2 regions of the Allobosea sp. BIWAKO-01 genome follow, and region 2 is predicted to be linked to the other one. Evidence: predicted binding sites of a transcription regulator. Region 2 holds the regulator's gene; the other holds the start of a gene.

Region 1 (7,974 bases), 4.1 Mb from region 2:
CGCCCGAATCCCACAAGGGTCCGGAACCCGAAGGCGCCGGCCTCGAGGCGCAGGGCCTGGGCTGGGCCAGCAACTATGGCACAGGCAGTGGAGCGGATGCCGTCGGCAGCGGCATCGAGGTCACCTGGACGCAGACGCCGGCGCAGTGGAGCAACCACTTCTTCGAGAACCTGTTCAAATACGAATGGGTGCAGACCCGCAGCCCCGGCGGCGCCATCCAGTGGGAGGCGAAGGACGCCGAGGACGTCATTCCCGACGCCCATGATCCCTCGAAGAAGCACAAGCCGACCATGCTGACGACCGATCTGTCGCTGCGCGTCGACCCGGCTTACGAGAAGATCTCGCGCCGCTTCCTGCAGAATCCGCAGGCCTTCGCGGAGGCCTTCGCCCGCGCCTGGTTCAAGCTGACCCATCGTGATCTCGGCCCGCGTTCGCGCTATCTCGGACCGGAAGTGCCCCGGGAGGAGCTGACCTGGCAGGATCCGGTGCCGGCCGTCGAGCATCCCCTGATCAATGACGAGGATGTCGCGGCGCTGAAGGCCAAGGTCCTGGCCTCGGGACTGAGCGTCTCCGAGCTCGTCGGCACGGCCTGGGCCTCGGCCTCCACCTTCCGTGGCGGCGACAAGCGCGGCGGCGCCAATGGCGCGCGCGTTCGCCTCGCGCCGCAGAAGGACTGGGAGGTCAACCAGCCCCTGCAGCTCGCCAATGTGCTCAAGGTCCTCAAGGGCATCCAGTCGGAGTTCAACCTGGCCGCGACCGGCGGCAAGGAGGTCTCGCTGGCCGACCTGATCGTGCTGGCGGGCAATGCCGGCGTCGAGCAGGCGGCGAAGGCTGCCGGCCAGAACGTCACCGTGCCGTTCTCGCCTGGCCGCACCGATGCCTCGCAGGGGCAGACGGACATCCATGCCTTCAACGTCATGGAGCCGCTGGCGGACGGCTTCCGCAACTACCAGAAGGCGGCCCTCAAGGTGCCGGCCGAGGTGGCCCTGATCGACAAGGCGCAGCTGCTGACGCTGACCGCGCCCGAGATGACCGTGCTGGTCGGTGGACTGCGCGCGATCAACATCAATGTCGACGGCACGAGCCACGGCGTCCTGACCGACCGTCCCGGCGCGTTGACGAACGACTTCTTCGTCAACCTGCTGGACATGGGCACGCAATGGAAGGCGAGCCCTGAGTCCAAGGACGTGTTCGAGGGCACCGACCGCAAGAGCGGCGCACCGAAATGGACGGGCACCCGCGTCGACCTCGTGTTCGGGTCGAACTCGGTGCTGCGTGCGCTGGCCGAGGTCTATGCCAGCTCGGACGCGCAGGCGAAGTTCGTGAAGGACTTCGTTGCAGCCTGGACCAAGGTGACGAATCTCGATCGCTTCGATCTGGTCTGATCCAGACGAATAATACCTTCAGCGGCCGCCCCCGGGCAGCCGCTGAAGCTCTGTCCTTGCCCGTGAGCCAGGCTCGGCTTCCGGCCAGGGGTCAGCGAGAGCCCGACGCCCCTGACGTCGATGGCCCCTGCCCCATCTTGCAAGATCCGGCTATTCCGGCCATCTGATGGGCCGCGTTCCCCAGCCAGACAGCATGCAGCCATGACAACCCAGACAGCCGAAAGCCGCAGCTTCGAAGCCGATGTCTCCCGCCTGCTCCATATGATGGTGCATTCGGTCTATTCGGACCGGGACGTCTTCCTGCGGGAGCTGATTTCCAACGCCGCCGACGCCAGCGAGAAGCTGCGCTACGAGGCCATCGCCAGGCCGGAGCTTCTCGGCGACGATCTGAAGCTCGCGATCACGATCGCGGCCGATCCGGAGGCCGGCACGCTCGTCATCGCCGATAACGGCATCGGCATGAGCCGCGACGAGATGATCGAGGCGCTCGGCACCATCGCCCGCTCCGGTACCCGCGGCTTCATGGAGCGCATCGCGACCGCCGAGGGCAAGGAAGGCGCACAGCTCATCGGCCAGTTCGGCGTCGGCTTCTACTCGGCCTTCATGGTCGCCGACAAGGTCGAGGTCGCCAGCCGCCGCGCCGGCAGCGACGAGGCCTGGCTCTGGTCATCGGACGGCAAGGGCGAATTCACCGTCGCCCCGGTCGCGCTGGATGATGCCCCTGTGCGCGGCACGCGCGTGACGCTGCATCTGATGGAGGATGCCAAATCCTATGCCGAGCGCTGGACGCTGGAGCGCATCGTCAGGGAACAATCCGGCCATGTGCCGGTACCGATCTCGCTGATCGAGAAGCCGGGCGCGGAGGCAACCACGCTGGCCGACGGCGCGGCGCTGTGGGCCAAGCCCAAGAGCGAGATCAGCACGCAGGACTACACGGATTTCTATCGCAGCGTCGCCGCGCAATATGACGAGCCGGCCGCGACGATCCATTTCCGGGCCGAGGGCCGCCACGAATACACCGCGCTACTCTTCGTGCCAGGCGGGCGTCCCTTCGACCTGTTCGACGCCGATCGCAAGGGCCGTATCAAGCTCTATGTGAAGCGCGTCTTCATCACCGACGAGGCTGAGTTCCTGCCGCGCTATCTGCGCTTCGTGCGCGGCATCGTCGACACCGCCGATCTGCCGCTGAACGTCTCGCGCGAGATGATCCAGGACAGCCCGCTGCTGAGCGCGATCAAGAAGGGCGTCACCAGCCGCGTTCTCTCCGAGCTGTCAAAGCTCGCCGAACAGGACGGCGATACCTTCGCCAGGATCTGGGAGAATTTCGGCGCGGTCATCAAGGAAGGGATCTACGAGGATTTCGAGCGCCGCGCCCAGTTGCTCGGGCTCGCCCGCTTCAAGACGACGGCCGCAAGCGACGGCCGGCGTAGCCTGAAGGACTATGTCGGGGCGCTCAGGGAGAACCAGACGGCGATCTACTATATCGCCGGCGACGACGCAGAGCGGATCGCGAATTCCCCGCAACTCGAAGGTTTTCGGGCGCGTGGCATCGAGGTGCTGCTGCTCAGCGACCCCGTCGACAGCTTCTGGGTCTCGGGAGCGCCGGAATTCGAGGGCAAGCCCTTCAAGTCGGTGACGCAGGGTGCTGCCGATCTCAGCCTGATCCCGCTTCTCGACAACGCGACGGCGCCCTCTGCCGAGACGAGCGAGGCGGTGCAGGCCCTGCTCGTAGCGATGAAGGAGGTTCTCGCGGACCAGATCGCCGATGTCAGGGCCTCCGACCGGCTGACCGACAGCGCGGTCTGCCTGGTCGCGGCGGAAGACGGTCCTGATCGCCAGTTCGAGCGGCTCTTGACCGCGGGCGGGCGCATCGAGCGCGCCAGCAAGCCGATCCTCGAGGTCAATCCGCGCCACGCGATGATCCAGGGACTGGCCGGCGTGCAGAACGAGGCCGTGCGCAGCGATGTCGCGAACCTCCTGCTCGACACCGCCCGCGTGCTCGACGGAGAGCGTCCCACCGATGCCAGGGCGTTCTCCGAGCGCCTGGGTCGGCTGGTCGCGCTTGGCCTCGCAGCCTCGTAGAGACCGAATGCAGCGTGCGTGCCGGTCCGGCGCGCACGCCCTCTCGGCTCCAGACGAACGTGCCGACTACGCGTCCGAGACCACCGTTTCCGGCGGGGGCCAAACCGGCCACGGAAAGCGGTCTTTTAGGCGCAAAATCAAGGCATTGCCCGATAATTCTAAGACTTTGAATCGCCTGGATCGACCTGCCCTCACGGGCAGGCATGAGCCTCAGCCGCTGGTCAGTTGAGCCTGCAGATCGGCGAAATCCGTGAACACCAGATCCGGCCATTGCGCGAGCAGCGCAGCAGGGGCGTTGTAGCCGAAGGTCACCGCCCCGCAGGCCATCCCGGCCTTGCGGGCAGCCTCGATGTCGCGAAGCTCATCGCCGATCGCAATCGCGCGCTCGCGCGGGATGCCAAGCCGCTTCGCTACAGCCTTGAACTTGGCGCTTTTTCCCCAGAGCGAGGCGCCGCAATCGAAGGCGCTGACATGGTCCGCGGCCCGGCCCAGCGTCCGCCGGATCGTCTCCTCCGCATTGGAGCTGACGACGGCGATCCGGATGCCATGACGGGCGAGATTTGCGAGCGCCTGTTCAACCCCGTCGAAGAGGCGAACCTCGCCCTGACTCTGCGCGTTGAGCTGGCGCATATGCGCGGCGATCGCCGGGAGCTTCCACAGGGGAACCCCGAGATGGGCCACGATCTCGCGGCTGCCCAGAGCCCGCAGATTGTCCCTCTCCTGCTCCTGGACCTCGCGGAAGCCAAATCGCCGGGCGGTCTCGTTCAGCACCGAACAGAACCACGGAAAACTATCGGCCAGCGTTCCGTCGAAATCGAAGATGGCGAGCGCGTAGCGAGGCATGGCCGGAGTCGAACCTGTGAGCGGTGTGCCGGCGATACCCTGATCGACAGCGGTTGAGGACATTCATTTGAATGAGATGTCGCTTGCGAGTGAGATGCTGCTGGCCCGATAGCGCGTCGCAAGCGCGGATCACAGCGCCAATTTCGGAAAGTCCGGTTTCGATGGAGTGACCGAGGTCAGCCGTGGGCGCGGTCCAGCAGCGGAAGCTCGAATGACCGAGAACGGAAAGTGGCGACACCGCCGGATCTCTTCGCCGGATGCATGGTTGTGACATAGTCTGGCGAAAAGTCGTCCGACGGTCATGAACCCACCGACATATCGCTGCTCGAACCGACGGGGCCGGCATGGATTACTTCAGGCGCTTCACCTTCCTGTTCGCGACGCCGAACTTCGACGCTGAGGATCTCGAGGGGATCCGGTTCAACCAGATCGTCGACGAGATCGAGCGCTCCGGCTTCGAGGTCGTCAAGGCGCGCAAGTTGGAAGATGCCGAGATCGCGGTCCAGACCGATGCAGCCATCGGCTGCATGGTGGTCGATTGGGGCAAGAAGGGGCTGGAAGGCAAGACGGCGCATCTGATCAACCTGATGCGCCGCCGCGGGCTCGACTTCCCGATCATCCTGCTGATCCGCCGCAAGCGCTTCGAGGACGTGCCGGTCGAGGTGCTCGACTTCATCGACGGCTATATATTCCTGTCGGAGGAAACACCGCCCTTCATCGCCAAGAGCCTTATCAGCCGCCTCAAGCAATATGCCGAGACGCTGAAAACGCCATTTTTCGGTGCGCTCGTCGACTATGCCGAAGAGGGCAATCACCTGTGGACCTGCCCCGGTCATAATGGCGGCGTCTTCTACAGCCGCAGTCCGATCGGGCGCGTTTTCATGGAGCATCTCGGCGAGGCGGTCTTCCGCGACGACCTCGACAATTCGGTGCTCGATCTCGGCGACCTGCTGACCCATGAGGGGCCCGCGCTGAAAGCGCAGAAGGAAGCCGCCCAGATTTTCGGCGCCGAGAAGACCTATTTCGTCCTCAACGGCACCTCGACCTCCAACAAGGTCGCGCTCGCGGCACTGGTCACGGATGGCGACCTCGTGCTCTTCGACCGTAACAACCACAAGGCCGCCCATCATGGCGCCCTGCTCATCGGCGGCGGGATCCCGGTCTATGTTCCCACCGTCCGCAACGCCTGGGGTCTGATCGGGCCGATGCGCTGGGACACATTCGACGAGGCAGCGCTGCGCGAGCGCATCAGGACGCATCCGCTGGTCACGGATCGGGATGCCTGGCAGAAGCCGCGCCCGTTCCGCGTCGCCGTGGTCGAGCAATGCACCTATGACGGCTCGATCCACAGCGCCGAGATGATCCTGCAGCGCATCGGTCATCTCTGCGATTACATCCTCTTCGACGAGGCCTGGGCCGGATTCATGAAGTTCCACCCGCTCTATGCCGGGCGCTTCGCGATGGGGCTCTCCGATCTCGGGCCTGACGCGCCCGGCATCATCGCGACGCAATCGACGCACAAGCAACTGGCGAGCTTCTCCCAGGCCTCGCAGATCCATATCAAGGACAGGCACATCCGGGGGCAGAAGCGCCGGGTCGAGCATCGACGCTTCAATGAGAGCTTCATGCAATATGCCTCGACCTCGCCCTTCTATCCGCTGTTCGCCTCGCTGGATGTCGGCGCGCAGATGATGAAGGGGCGCTCCGGCGAAGTGCTCTGGGACGATACGATCAAGCTCGGAATCGAGCTGCGCAAGAAGATCCGGGCCGTCCGGCGCGAATTCGAGGAGAAGGAAGCGCGGCCCGAGCGGCGCTGGTTCTTCGAGCCCTTCGTGCCCGACCGGGTGACGATTCCCGATGCATCGCGGCAGGGTGCGGTCCATGACGTCGCCTGGGAGATGGTCGCGACCGACCAGCTCGCCCTGGACCCGGCCTATTGGCAGCTCGCGCCGGGGGCGGCCTGGCATGGCTTTCCTGGACTGGAGCCGGGCTTTGCCATGACCGACCCCAACAAGCTGACGCTGCTGACGCCGGGCTTCGACCGCGCGACCGGCAGCTATGTCGAACACGGCATACCCGCGCCGGTCGTCGCCCAGTTTCTGCGCGAGAACCGGATCGTCGCCGAGAAGAACGACCTCAACTCGCTGCTCTTCCTGCTGACGCCGGGCGTCGAGGCGAGCAAGGCCGGCACCCTGATCAGCGGCCTCGTCGCCTTCAAGAAGCTGCATGACGACAACGCCCTGCTGGAGGAGGCGATTCCCGAGTTCTGCCGACGCCGGCCTTCGCGCTATGGCGGGGTCCGGCTGCGCGATCTCTGTGGCGAGATGCACCGGTTCTTCCGCGAGGCGGATGTCAGCGGACTGCAGGCCAGGCAGTTCTCGCCCGAGCACCTGCCGGAGATCGCGATGTCGCCTCATGACGCAGCGCGCTGCCTGGTGCGCAACGATGTCGACTACCTGCCGATCGACGCCATTGCCGGGCGCATCGCCACGACGCCCTTCGTCGTCTACCCGCCAGGCATCGCATCGATCGTTCCAGGCGAGCGACTGACCGCACGGGCCCAGCCGATGATCGACTACCTCAGGATGTTCGAGGCGAGTTTCAATGCCTTCCCCGGCTTCGATGTCGAGATCCAGGGCATCTATCGCGAGACCGATGCCACCGGGCGGGTGCGGCTCCACACCTATGTCGTGAGCGAACAGGCCCAGGGTTAAGATCAGCGGACCGGCAGCGACACGCCATGCAGAACGAAATCCCGATCATCATCCGCCCGTCGCGCGACGCCGATGTCGAGCCGATGCTGGCAATCTATCGCCGACATATCCGGCGCGGCATCGAGGCCGGGGTCGAGGACAGCGGCACGCCGCAGCCGGACGATCTGCGCGACCGGCGCAAGAACCTGCGTAACCGCCGCCTGCCGCATCTGGTCGCGACCTTGGGAGGGGAGATCGTCGGCTATGCCTATGTCGTCCTGTTCCGCAAGCGCCCGGCCTATCGCTTCACCGTCAAGCATTCGATCTATGTCCACCACGACCATCTCGGACGGGGGATCGGGCGCCTGCTGATGCAAGCGCTGATCGACGCCTGTGCGGCTGCGGGTTTCAGGCAGATGATCGGCTATATCGACGCCGAGAACACTGCCTCGCTTGCCCTGCACGAGCGCTTCGCGTTCGCCAGGGTCGGTCTGCTGCCGGGCGTCGCCTATCGCTATGGCAAATGGTCCGACAGCGTCATGGTGCAGCGATCGCTCGGCGCTGGCGCCACCTTGCCGGCGACGCCAAACGGCACGGCCTCGCCGACCTGAACTGCGCGCCTGGCGTTTCAAGCTGGGCCGCGACGGTCCGCCACCGCGATCCGTCGGCTCGCATCGCGGCCAGATCCTCCGGTCAGCCGCCCCACGGACGACCGTCAGTAGGCCTCCGGGACGTAGAGCTCCGGCGGAACGGCGTTTCGGGTGTAGTCGGGATGGCGCACCCGCTCCGGCAAGGTGATGTCCTGCTTCGGCACGGTTTCATAGGGTATCTGGCTGAGCAGATGTGCGATGCAGTTGAGCCGGGCCCGCTTCTTGTCGACCGCCTGAACCACCCACCACGGTGCGTGCTCCGTGTGGGTGCGATCGAACATCTCCTCCTTGGCGCGAGTATAGTCCTCCCAATGAACGCGG
Region 2 (7,974 bases):
GGTCTCGAACATCGTCGAAGGCATTCCGCTGGTCGGCACCGTGCTATATTCGCGCTCGCCCTCGGGTCTCGGCATCCTGACGGCCGGCATCATCCTCGCCTTCATGATCATCCCCTTCATCGCTTCGATCACCCGCGACATGCTGGAGCAGATCCCGTCCGTGCTGCGTGAGAGCGCCTATGGCATTGGCGCCACGACCTGGGAGGTCGTGCGCCATGTGCTGGTGCCGCAGGCCGGCGTCTCGATCATCGGCGCCATCATGCTCGGTCTTGGCCGCGCGCTTGGCGAGACCATGGCGGTGACCTTCGTTGTCGGCAATGCCAACCGGCTTTCCGCCTCGATCATGGATCCCGGCTCGACCATTGCCTCGCGCATCGCCAACGAATTCAACGAGGCGATGGGCCTGCAGCTCAACGCGCTGATCGCGCTCGGCTGCATCCTCTTCTTCGTCACCTTCGTCGTCCTCGTGATCGCGCGCATCCTTGTCGCGCGCGTCAAGTCCTTCTGAGCGGAGCCTGGCCATGAACAGCGCCGTCACCCCGCCCGCAACGACGCCTCATCAGGTCTGGGGCCGCGTCCGTCCTGCGCGCCGCACCGCGGACCGGGCGATGAAGATCATCGCCACCAGCTTCACTCTTCTCGCCATCTTCGTGCTGTTCTGGATTCTCGGCATGCTGCTCGTGAAGGGAATCGGCGGGCTCTCCGTCGCGACCTTCACCCAGGTCACGCCCGGTCCCGGCAGCGAGGGGGGCGGCCTTGCCAACGCCATTGTCGGCTCGATCGTGCTGACCTTCCTCGGCATCGCCGTGGCGACCCCGGTGGGCGTGCTCGCCGGCACCTATCTTGCCGAGTATGGCAAGGGCTCGAAGCTCGCGGACCTGATCCGTTTCATCAACGACATCCTGCTCTCGGCACCGTCGATCCTGATCGGCCTCTTCGTCTACGTCGTCCTGGTCGAGCCGTTCCGCGGCTATTCCGGCTGGGCCGGCGGCGTGGCGCTGGGCATCATCGCGATCCCGGTGATCGTGCGCACCACCGAGGACATGCTGCGCCTCGTGCCGAGCTCGTTGCGCGAAGCCGGTGCTGCGCTCGGCGCCCCGCCTTCGGTCGTCATCACCAGCGTGACCTGGCGGGCGGCGAAATCCGGCATGGTCACCGGCATCCTGCTGGCCCTGGCGCGCATCGCCGGCGAGACGGCGCCGCTGATCTTCACCGCCCTGAACAACAATTTCTGGTTCTCGCCCAGCCTCGTCGGCGGCGTCTCCAACCTGCCGGTGACGATCTACCAGTTCGCCTCCGCCCCCTATGAGAACTGGCAGCAGCTCGCCTGGGCCGGTTCGCTGATCATCACCGTCTCGATCCTGTGCCTCTCGCTTATCGCCCGCCGCATCGTGCGGGGCGGCAAATGAACGGCCTTAAACCCTCGTCGCGTTCGATCTGAAGGAACAAGTCGATGCTTTCGACGCTGGAACTGAGCCCGCAAGCGCTTGATGCCGAGGCCCCCGTCCGGATCGCGGTCAAGAACCTCGATTTCTACTACGGTGAGCACAAGGCGCTGAAGAACATCAATCTCGACTTCCGGGACCGCCATGTCACGGCCCTGATCGGACCGTCGGGCTGCGGCAAGTCGACCCTGCTGCGCATCTTCAACCGGATCTACTCGCTTTATCCCGAGCAGCGCGCCACCGGCGAGATCCTGCTCGACGGCCGCAACGTCATCAGCAACGATATCGATGTGAACGAGCTGCGCTCGCGCGTCGGCATGGTGTTCCAGAAGCCAACGCCCTTCCCGATGTCGATCTACGACAATGTCGCATTCGGCATCCGCCTCTACGAGAAGCCGCCGAAATCCGAGCTCGATGATCGCGTCGAAGGGGCTCTGCGCCGCTCCGCGCTCTGGGACGAGGTCAAGGACAAGCTGAAGACCTCCGGCATGGGCCTGTCCGGCGGCCAGCAGCAGCGCCTCTGCATTGCGCGCACCATTGCCCAGAAGCCGGAAGTCATCCTGTTCGATGAGCCGACCTCGGCACTCGATCCGATCTCGACCGGCAAGATCGAGGACCTGCTCGAGCAGCTCAAGACCGACTTCACCATCGTCATCGTCACCCACAACATGCAGCAGGCGGCGCGCATCTCGCAGTACACCGCCTTCATGTATCTCGGCGAGGTGATCGAATTCGACGCCACCAACACCATCTTCATGAACCCGCACAAGAAGCAGACGCAGGATTACGTCACCGGCCGCTTCGGCTGAACCGGCGCCCAGCCTTCCAACTGCTTTGCCGACAAAGGATACGCCGCGATGACTGATCACATCGTCCGCTCTTATGATGCCGATCTCGAGGGGATCCGCCGCAGCCTGGCCGAGATGGGGGGCATGTCGGAGCGCATGCTCGGCGATTCGACGGTCGCCCTGGTGCGCCGGGATACCGGGCTGGCACAGAAGGTCATCAGCGCCGACCAGCGCCTCGACAATCTGCAGCGCGAGGTCGAGGAGAAGGCGGTGCTCACCATCGCCCGGCGCCAGCCGCTCGCCAACGATCTGCGCGAGCTGATCTCGGCCATCCGCATCGCCGCCGATATCGAGCGCGTCGGCGATCTCGCCAAGAACATCGCCAAGCGCGCAGTCGCCATCTCCGGCCAGTTCCAGCCGCCGTCGCGCGCGGTCGTCGGCCTCGAGCATATGAGCCGCCTGGTTCAGGCCCAGCTCAAGGACGTGCTCGACGCTTACGCCGTCAGCAACGAGCAGAAGGCCATGGAGGTCTGGCGCCGCGACGACGAGATCGACGCGCTCTATACCTCGCTCTTCCGCGAGCTGCTTACCTATATGATGGAAGACCCGCGCAACATCACCTTCTGCACGCATCTCCTGTTCTGCGCCAAGAATGTCGAGCGCATCGGCGACCACACCACCAACATCGCCGAGACGATCCACTATCTCGTTACGGGCGAAGCCTTGGACGCAGCCCGTCCGAAGCTCGACACGACCAATATCCTTCTGGACGCCGCCACCGGTGAGTGACCGGCGCCCGACACCTTTGGGACCGAGTGAGACATGCCTGCACGCATCCTGATCGTTGAGGACGAAGAGCCGCTGACCCTGCTGCTGCGCTACAATCTCGAGGCCGAAGGCTTCGAGGTCGATAGCGTCGCGCGGGGCGACGATGCCGAGCTGCATCTGCGCGATCATACGCCGGACCTCGTGCTGCTCGACTGGATGCTGCCGGGTCTTTCCGGCATCGAGCTCTGCCGGCGGCTGCGGACTCGTCGCGATACCGAGCGGGTGCCGATCATCATGCTCACCGCCCGCGGCGAGGAGACCGAGCGTGTGCGCGGCCTCGCCACCGGGGCCGACGACTATGTCGTCAAGCCGTTCTCGCTGCCCGAGCTGATCGCTCGCATCCAGGCGCTGCTGCGCCGCGCCAAGCCGGGTCATGTCGCCGGCCTGCTGGCTGCCGGCGATCTCGAGCTCGACCGCACCACCCGCCGTGTCCGCCGCTCAGGGAGCGAGCTGCATCTCGGCCCGACCGAGTTCCGCCTGCTCGAGTTCCTGATGCAGGCGCCGGGGCGGGTCTATTCCCGGGCCCAGCTGCTCGACGCGGTCTGGGGCCGCGACGTCTATATCGACGAACGCACCGTCGACGTCCATGTTGGCCGGCTGCGCAAGGCGATCACCCCTGACAACGCCAAGGATCCGCTGCGGACCGTTCGCGGTGCCGGCTACGCCTTCGACGAGACCTTTGCGCGGAGCTGAGACTTGGATCATCGGGTCGGATATCGAATCCGGTCCGATGATCTGATTTTCTATGGCTGCATAGGCTTTCCAGAAAACCGCAATCCACTTTTCGGGCCGATGCCCTAGCGCGGCCCTGCGATGATGATCGCGGCGCCGGCGAGGCAGATCAGCCCGCCGGCAATGTCCCAGCGGTCGGGGCGAAAGCCTTCCACGGCCCAGAGCCAGACGAGCGAACTGACGATGTAAACGCCGCCATAGGCGGCATAGGCCCGTCCGGCGGCTTCGCTCTCCGCCAGGGTCAATAACCAGGCGAACAGGGCGAGCGACACCAGTCCGGGCACGAGCCACCAGACCGGCTTGCCGAGCCGGAGCCAGCCCCAGAACGCGAAACAGCCGGCGATTTCGAGAATGGCTGCGCCGAGATAGGCGGCGATGGTCGGCATGGTTCGTCCCTGTCGGTCGCCCTTGAGGGCGGATCACCCTTGACCGCAGGGCGCGCTGACGGCAAGCCAGACCGATGCCAGCACACCACATTGCCATCATCGGAGCAGGACCCTCCGGGCTGATCGCGGCAGAGCGCCTCGCGGCAGCCGGGGACACCGTCACGATCTACGATCGCATGCCCTCGCCGGCCCGCAAATTCCTGCTGGCCGGGCGCGGCGGATTGAACCTTACCCATTCCGAGCCGCTCGACCGCTTCCTGCCCCGCTATCGCGATGCGCAAGCCTGGCTGGAGCCAGCCATTCGCGCCTTCCCGCCACGAGCCCTGCGCGACTGGGCCGATGCGCTCGGGCAGGATACGTTTGTCGGCAGCAGCGGGCGCGTCTTCCCGCGCGCCATGAAGGCCTCGCCCTTGCTGCGGGCATGGCTGCGCCGGCTCGAAGGACTCGGTGTCAGCTTCGCGCCTGGTCATCGCTGGACCGGCTGGAGCGAGGCGGGTGCTCTGACGTTCCGGAGCCGCGATGGTGCCGATGTCGAGGCGCAGCCGGACGCGACGCTGCTCGCGCTCGGCGGCGCGAGCTGGCCACGGCTGGGTTCGGATGGTGGCTGGGCACCCTTGCTGGCGGCGCGCGGGGTTGCGATTGCGCCGCTGCGCCCGGCCAATGGCGGCTTCACGGTCGATTGGTCCCAGACCATGCGAGAGCGTTTTGCTGGAGTACCGTTGAAGCGCATCGTCCTGAGCTTCGGCGGCCAATCCGTGCCCGGCGAGGCGATGATCGATGCGTCGGGTCTGGAAGGCGGCGCGGTCTATGCACTTTCTGCCCCGATCCGCGAGACGATCCTGCGCGAGGGCAGGGCGGTCATCACCATCGATCTGCGGCCCGATCACGAGGCAGCGCTGCTGGTCCAGCGCCTCGCGCATCGTCGCAAAGGCGTGACGCTGAGCAATCATCTGCGCAAGGCTGCAGGCCTTGCTCCATCCGCGATTGCGCTGCTGCGCGAAGCGGCGAAGGGGCCCCTCCCCGAAGACGCGGAGAGGCTGGCCGCACTCATCAAGGCCGCGCCTCTGGTACTGACCGGTCTCAGGCCGATCGAGCGGGCGATCTCCACCGCCGGTGGCGTCGCCCCCGCCGAGATCGAGGAAGGCTTCATGCTGAATCGCTTGCCCGGTACCTTTGCCGCAGGCGAGATGCTGGATTGGGAGGCGCCGACCGGCGGCTATCTGCTGCAAGCCTGTTTCGCGACCGGAGTCGCAGCTGCAGCAGGGATTCAGGCCTGGCTCGCCCGAAGCTGAACGATCGCCTCAGGCGATCGTGATGATCTCGACCGCCTCTGTGCCGATGCTGACGCTCTCGCCAATGCCCTTGCCCATCAGCGCACTCGCCAACGGCGCGACATAGGGCAGCGTTCCGTGTGCCGGATCGGCCTCGTCCTCGCCGACCAGCCGCCAGTTCTGCGTGCGCCCGTCAGCCCGGCGGATCGTCACTGTCGAGCCGAAGCGGACGATGTCGTGCCTTTCCTGCGCAGGGGCCAGCTTGGCGCTGGCGCGTCGCGCCGTCCAGTAGCGGAACTCGCGTCGCGTCTGAGCGATCTCGGAGCGGTCGCCTCCGGCCAGCGCCGCCGCGTGTTCGTCATGCCAGCGCGCCAGCTGGGCCTCGATCTGTGCGAGCCCCTCAGGCGTCACGAGGTTTGGGTGCGGCGAGACCGGCCGGTCCGGCAGCTCGTCCAGGGTCCCTCTTTCCTCGGCTTCCTTGACGAAGGCGCGAGTCATTCTGGCCTCCTCCTATTGATCTCGGCAAATCCGGCGAACCGGACCAGAGTTTTCAGTGTTACGTCCTCACGACTGCTTGCGATGCAGCGCCAAACCGATGCCGGAATTTGAAGCGGCGATCACTTGGAGATGGGGATCAGGCACTGCCGAAGACAAGACCCGAACAATCTACACCCCCGTGTCCGCCCGCACCATCGAGAGCAGAACCATCGTGGGCTGCCGCTGGCCCGGGATCATGAGCGCAGTCTCGCTCCCCTGAAGGGTGCCGCCGATACCGGAAGAGCGCCGCGCTTGCGTCGGGCATTCCATCGCGGCCACGCTGATACTGAGTTGCGAGACCCGAAGGCGATCGTCCGGGAGACGGGTGGGCAACGGCGATCGTTGCGCGCGAATGCCTCGATTGACTGACGCATAGCCCAATGATTATGAATGCAGATCAATAGCCGTGGAGTTATGCATTTTGATCCCGTGCATCCGCACCGTGCTCTTCAAAACGTTGCCGGGTTCAGCTGGCCTCTTCGAGAGGTCGCGCTGCGATCTCGAGCAGACGGTTGGCCCGATCCCAGACGCGAGAGTTCCGGAGAGAAGGGAAGATCATGAGCCAGAGCGAGTCCCGGAACGAAAACTCCCCGTCTCGGATGATCGACGAGCGGATCACAGCGCTGGGCGATTGGCGAGGCAAGATGCTCTCCCAGCTCCGGGCATGGATCAGGCAAGCCGATCCCGAGGTGCTCGAGGAGTGGAAATGGCGAGGGGTTCCAGTGTGGTCCCACGACGGATTGATCTGCACTGGGGAGACCTACAAGAGCGTCGTCAAAATGACCTTTGCCAAGGGGGCCTCACTCGACGACCCATCGGGCCTCTTCAATTCCAGTCTGGATGGCAACACTAGGCGTGCCATCGACATCCACGAGGGTGAGACGATTGACGAAGGGGCATTGAAGGCTCTCATTCGCGCAGCCGTGACCCTCAACACGTCCGGCGGCCGCGGCAAGACCAAGTCGCGCAGATAAGTCTCGCTCCGTCTCGAGATGCGCCGGCGCGCAACGAAGGCCTGGACTTCCGTCGCGCCCGCCCCGGGACTGCTTCAATCTGGGTGTGCTCGGCACGATAAGCTCCTGTCACCTGCTGTCAGCTATCCGCCTGCTGCGACGGCGTACCCCTCGCGCTCCGACCGGTTTCGCCCCATATTGCCGCCATGCCGAAAAGCTCCGACACGACCGCCAAGGCTAAGCCTGCAAAGAAGCCCGCCTCCGCGCGCACGCCGAACTCCAAGGCTACCAAGCCCGAGTTGAAGCCGCTCGAGGGCTATCTCGCCGATCTGCTCAATCCCGCGATCAACCGCGGCAGGGCGGTCCCGGGCGGCGCTTCCGGTTTCAGCGATCAGCCGCAGGCCGGTTATGGCGAGCCGCGCCCCGGCGACACCAAGCTCAAGAAGAAGCCGAAGAAGAACGACGCGGCCTCCGCCTTCGGCGAGGCCGAGGGCGAGACCGCGGCCTCCCTCACCGCACATTCGCTGCAGCATCTGCTCGAGTCCGGCAGCCCCTTCATCGATCCAGGCAAGCCCTGGACGCCGCACCGCCCGGCCCGTCCGGACAAATCCGAGGGCGGCATCGCCTTCCGCATGCAGTCGGATTTCGAGCCTGCGGGGGACCAGCCGACCGCGATCGCCGATCTCGTCGACGGCGTCGCACGGCAGGAGCGCGACCAGGTCCTGCTCGGCGTCACCGGCTCCGGCAAGACCTTCACGATGGCCAAGGTGATCGAGGAGACGCAGCGCCCGGCATTGATCCTCGCTCCGAACAAGACGCTGGCTGCACAGCTCTACGGTGAGTTCAAGAGCTTCTTCCCCGACAACGCGGTCGAGTATTTCGTCTCCTACTACGATTACTACCAGCCGGAGGCCTACGTCCCGCGCTCGGACACGTTTATCGAGAAGGAATCCTCGATCAACGAGCAGATCGACCGCATGCGCCACTCGGCCACGCGTTCGCTGCTGGAGCGCGACGACGTCATCATCGTGGCC

Evidence for each region. Region 2 encodes PhoB, which activates phosphate uptake and scavenging genes when phosphate is short. Its sites were predicted from a motif close to TGTCATNNANCTGTCAT; they were not measured.
Region 1: a site for PhoB is predicted at 4,597-4,613, ahead of BIWAKO_RS27075 (Orn/Lys/Arg family decarboxylase). Genes of this name have one in related genera too.

Annotation. Positions count from the first base shown of each region.
Region 1 is NZ_BCQA01000001.1:5,808,958-5,816,931, forward strand. It holds gene katG (catalase/peroxidase HPI) at 1-1,385, shown strand, start outside; gene htpG (molecular chaperone HtpG) at 1,587-3,467, shown strand; gene BIWAKO_RS27070 (HAD-IA family hydrolase) at 3,678-4,310, opposite strand; gene BIWAKO_RS27075 (Orn/Lys/Arg family decarboxylase) at 4,655-7,024, shown strand; gene BIWAKO_RS27080 (GNAT family N-acetyltransferase) at 7,051-7,614, shown strand; gene ppk2 (polyphosphate kinase 2) at 7,719-7,974, opposite strand, start outside.
Region 2 is NZ_BCQA01000001.1:1,661,436-1,669,409, reverse strand. It holds gene pstC (phosphate ABC transporter permease subunit PstC) at 1-508, shown strand, start outside; gene pstA (phosphate ABC transporter permease PstA) at 522-1,409, shown strand; gene pstB (phosphate ABC transporter ATP-binding protein PstB) at 1,454-2,254, shown strand; gene phoU (phosphate signaling complex protein PhoU) at 2,303-3,022, shown strand; gene phoB (phosphate regulon transcriptional regulator PhoB) at 3,056-3,754, shown strand; gene BIWAKO_RS07670 (YnfA family protein) at 3,859-4,179, opposite strand; gene BIWAKO_RS07665 (TIGR03862 family flavoprotein) at 4,254-5,471, shown strand; gene greA (transcription elongation factor GreA) at 5,481-5,948, opposite strand; gene BIWAKO_RS07650 (DUF1801 domain-containing protein) at 6,545-6,961, shown strand; gene uvrB (excinuclease ABC subunit UvrB) at 7,147-7,974, shown strand, end outside.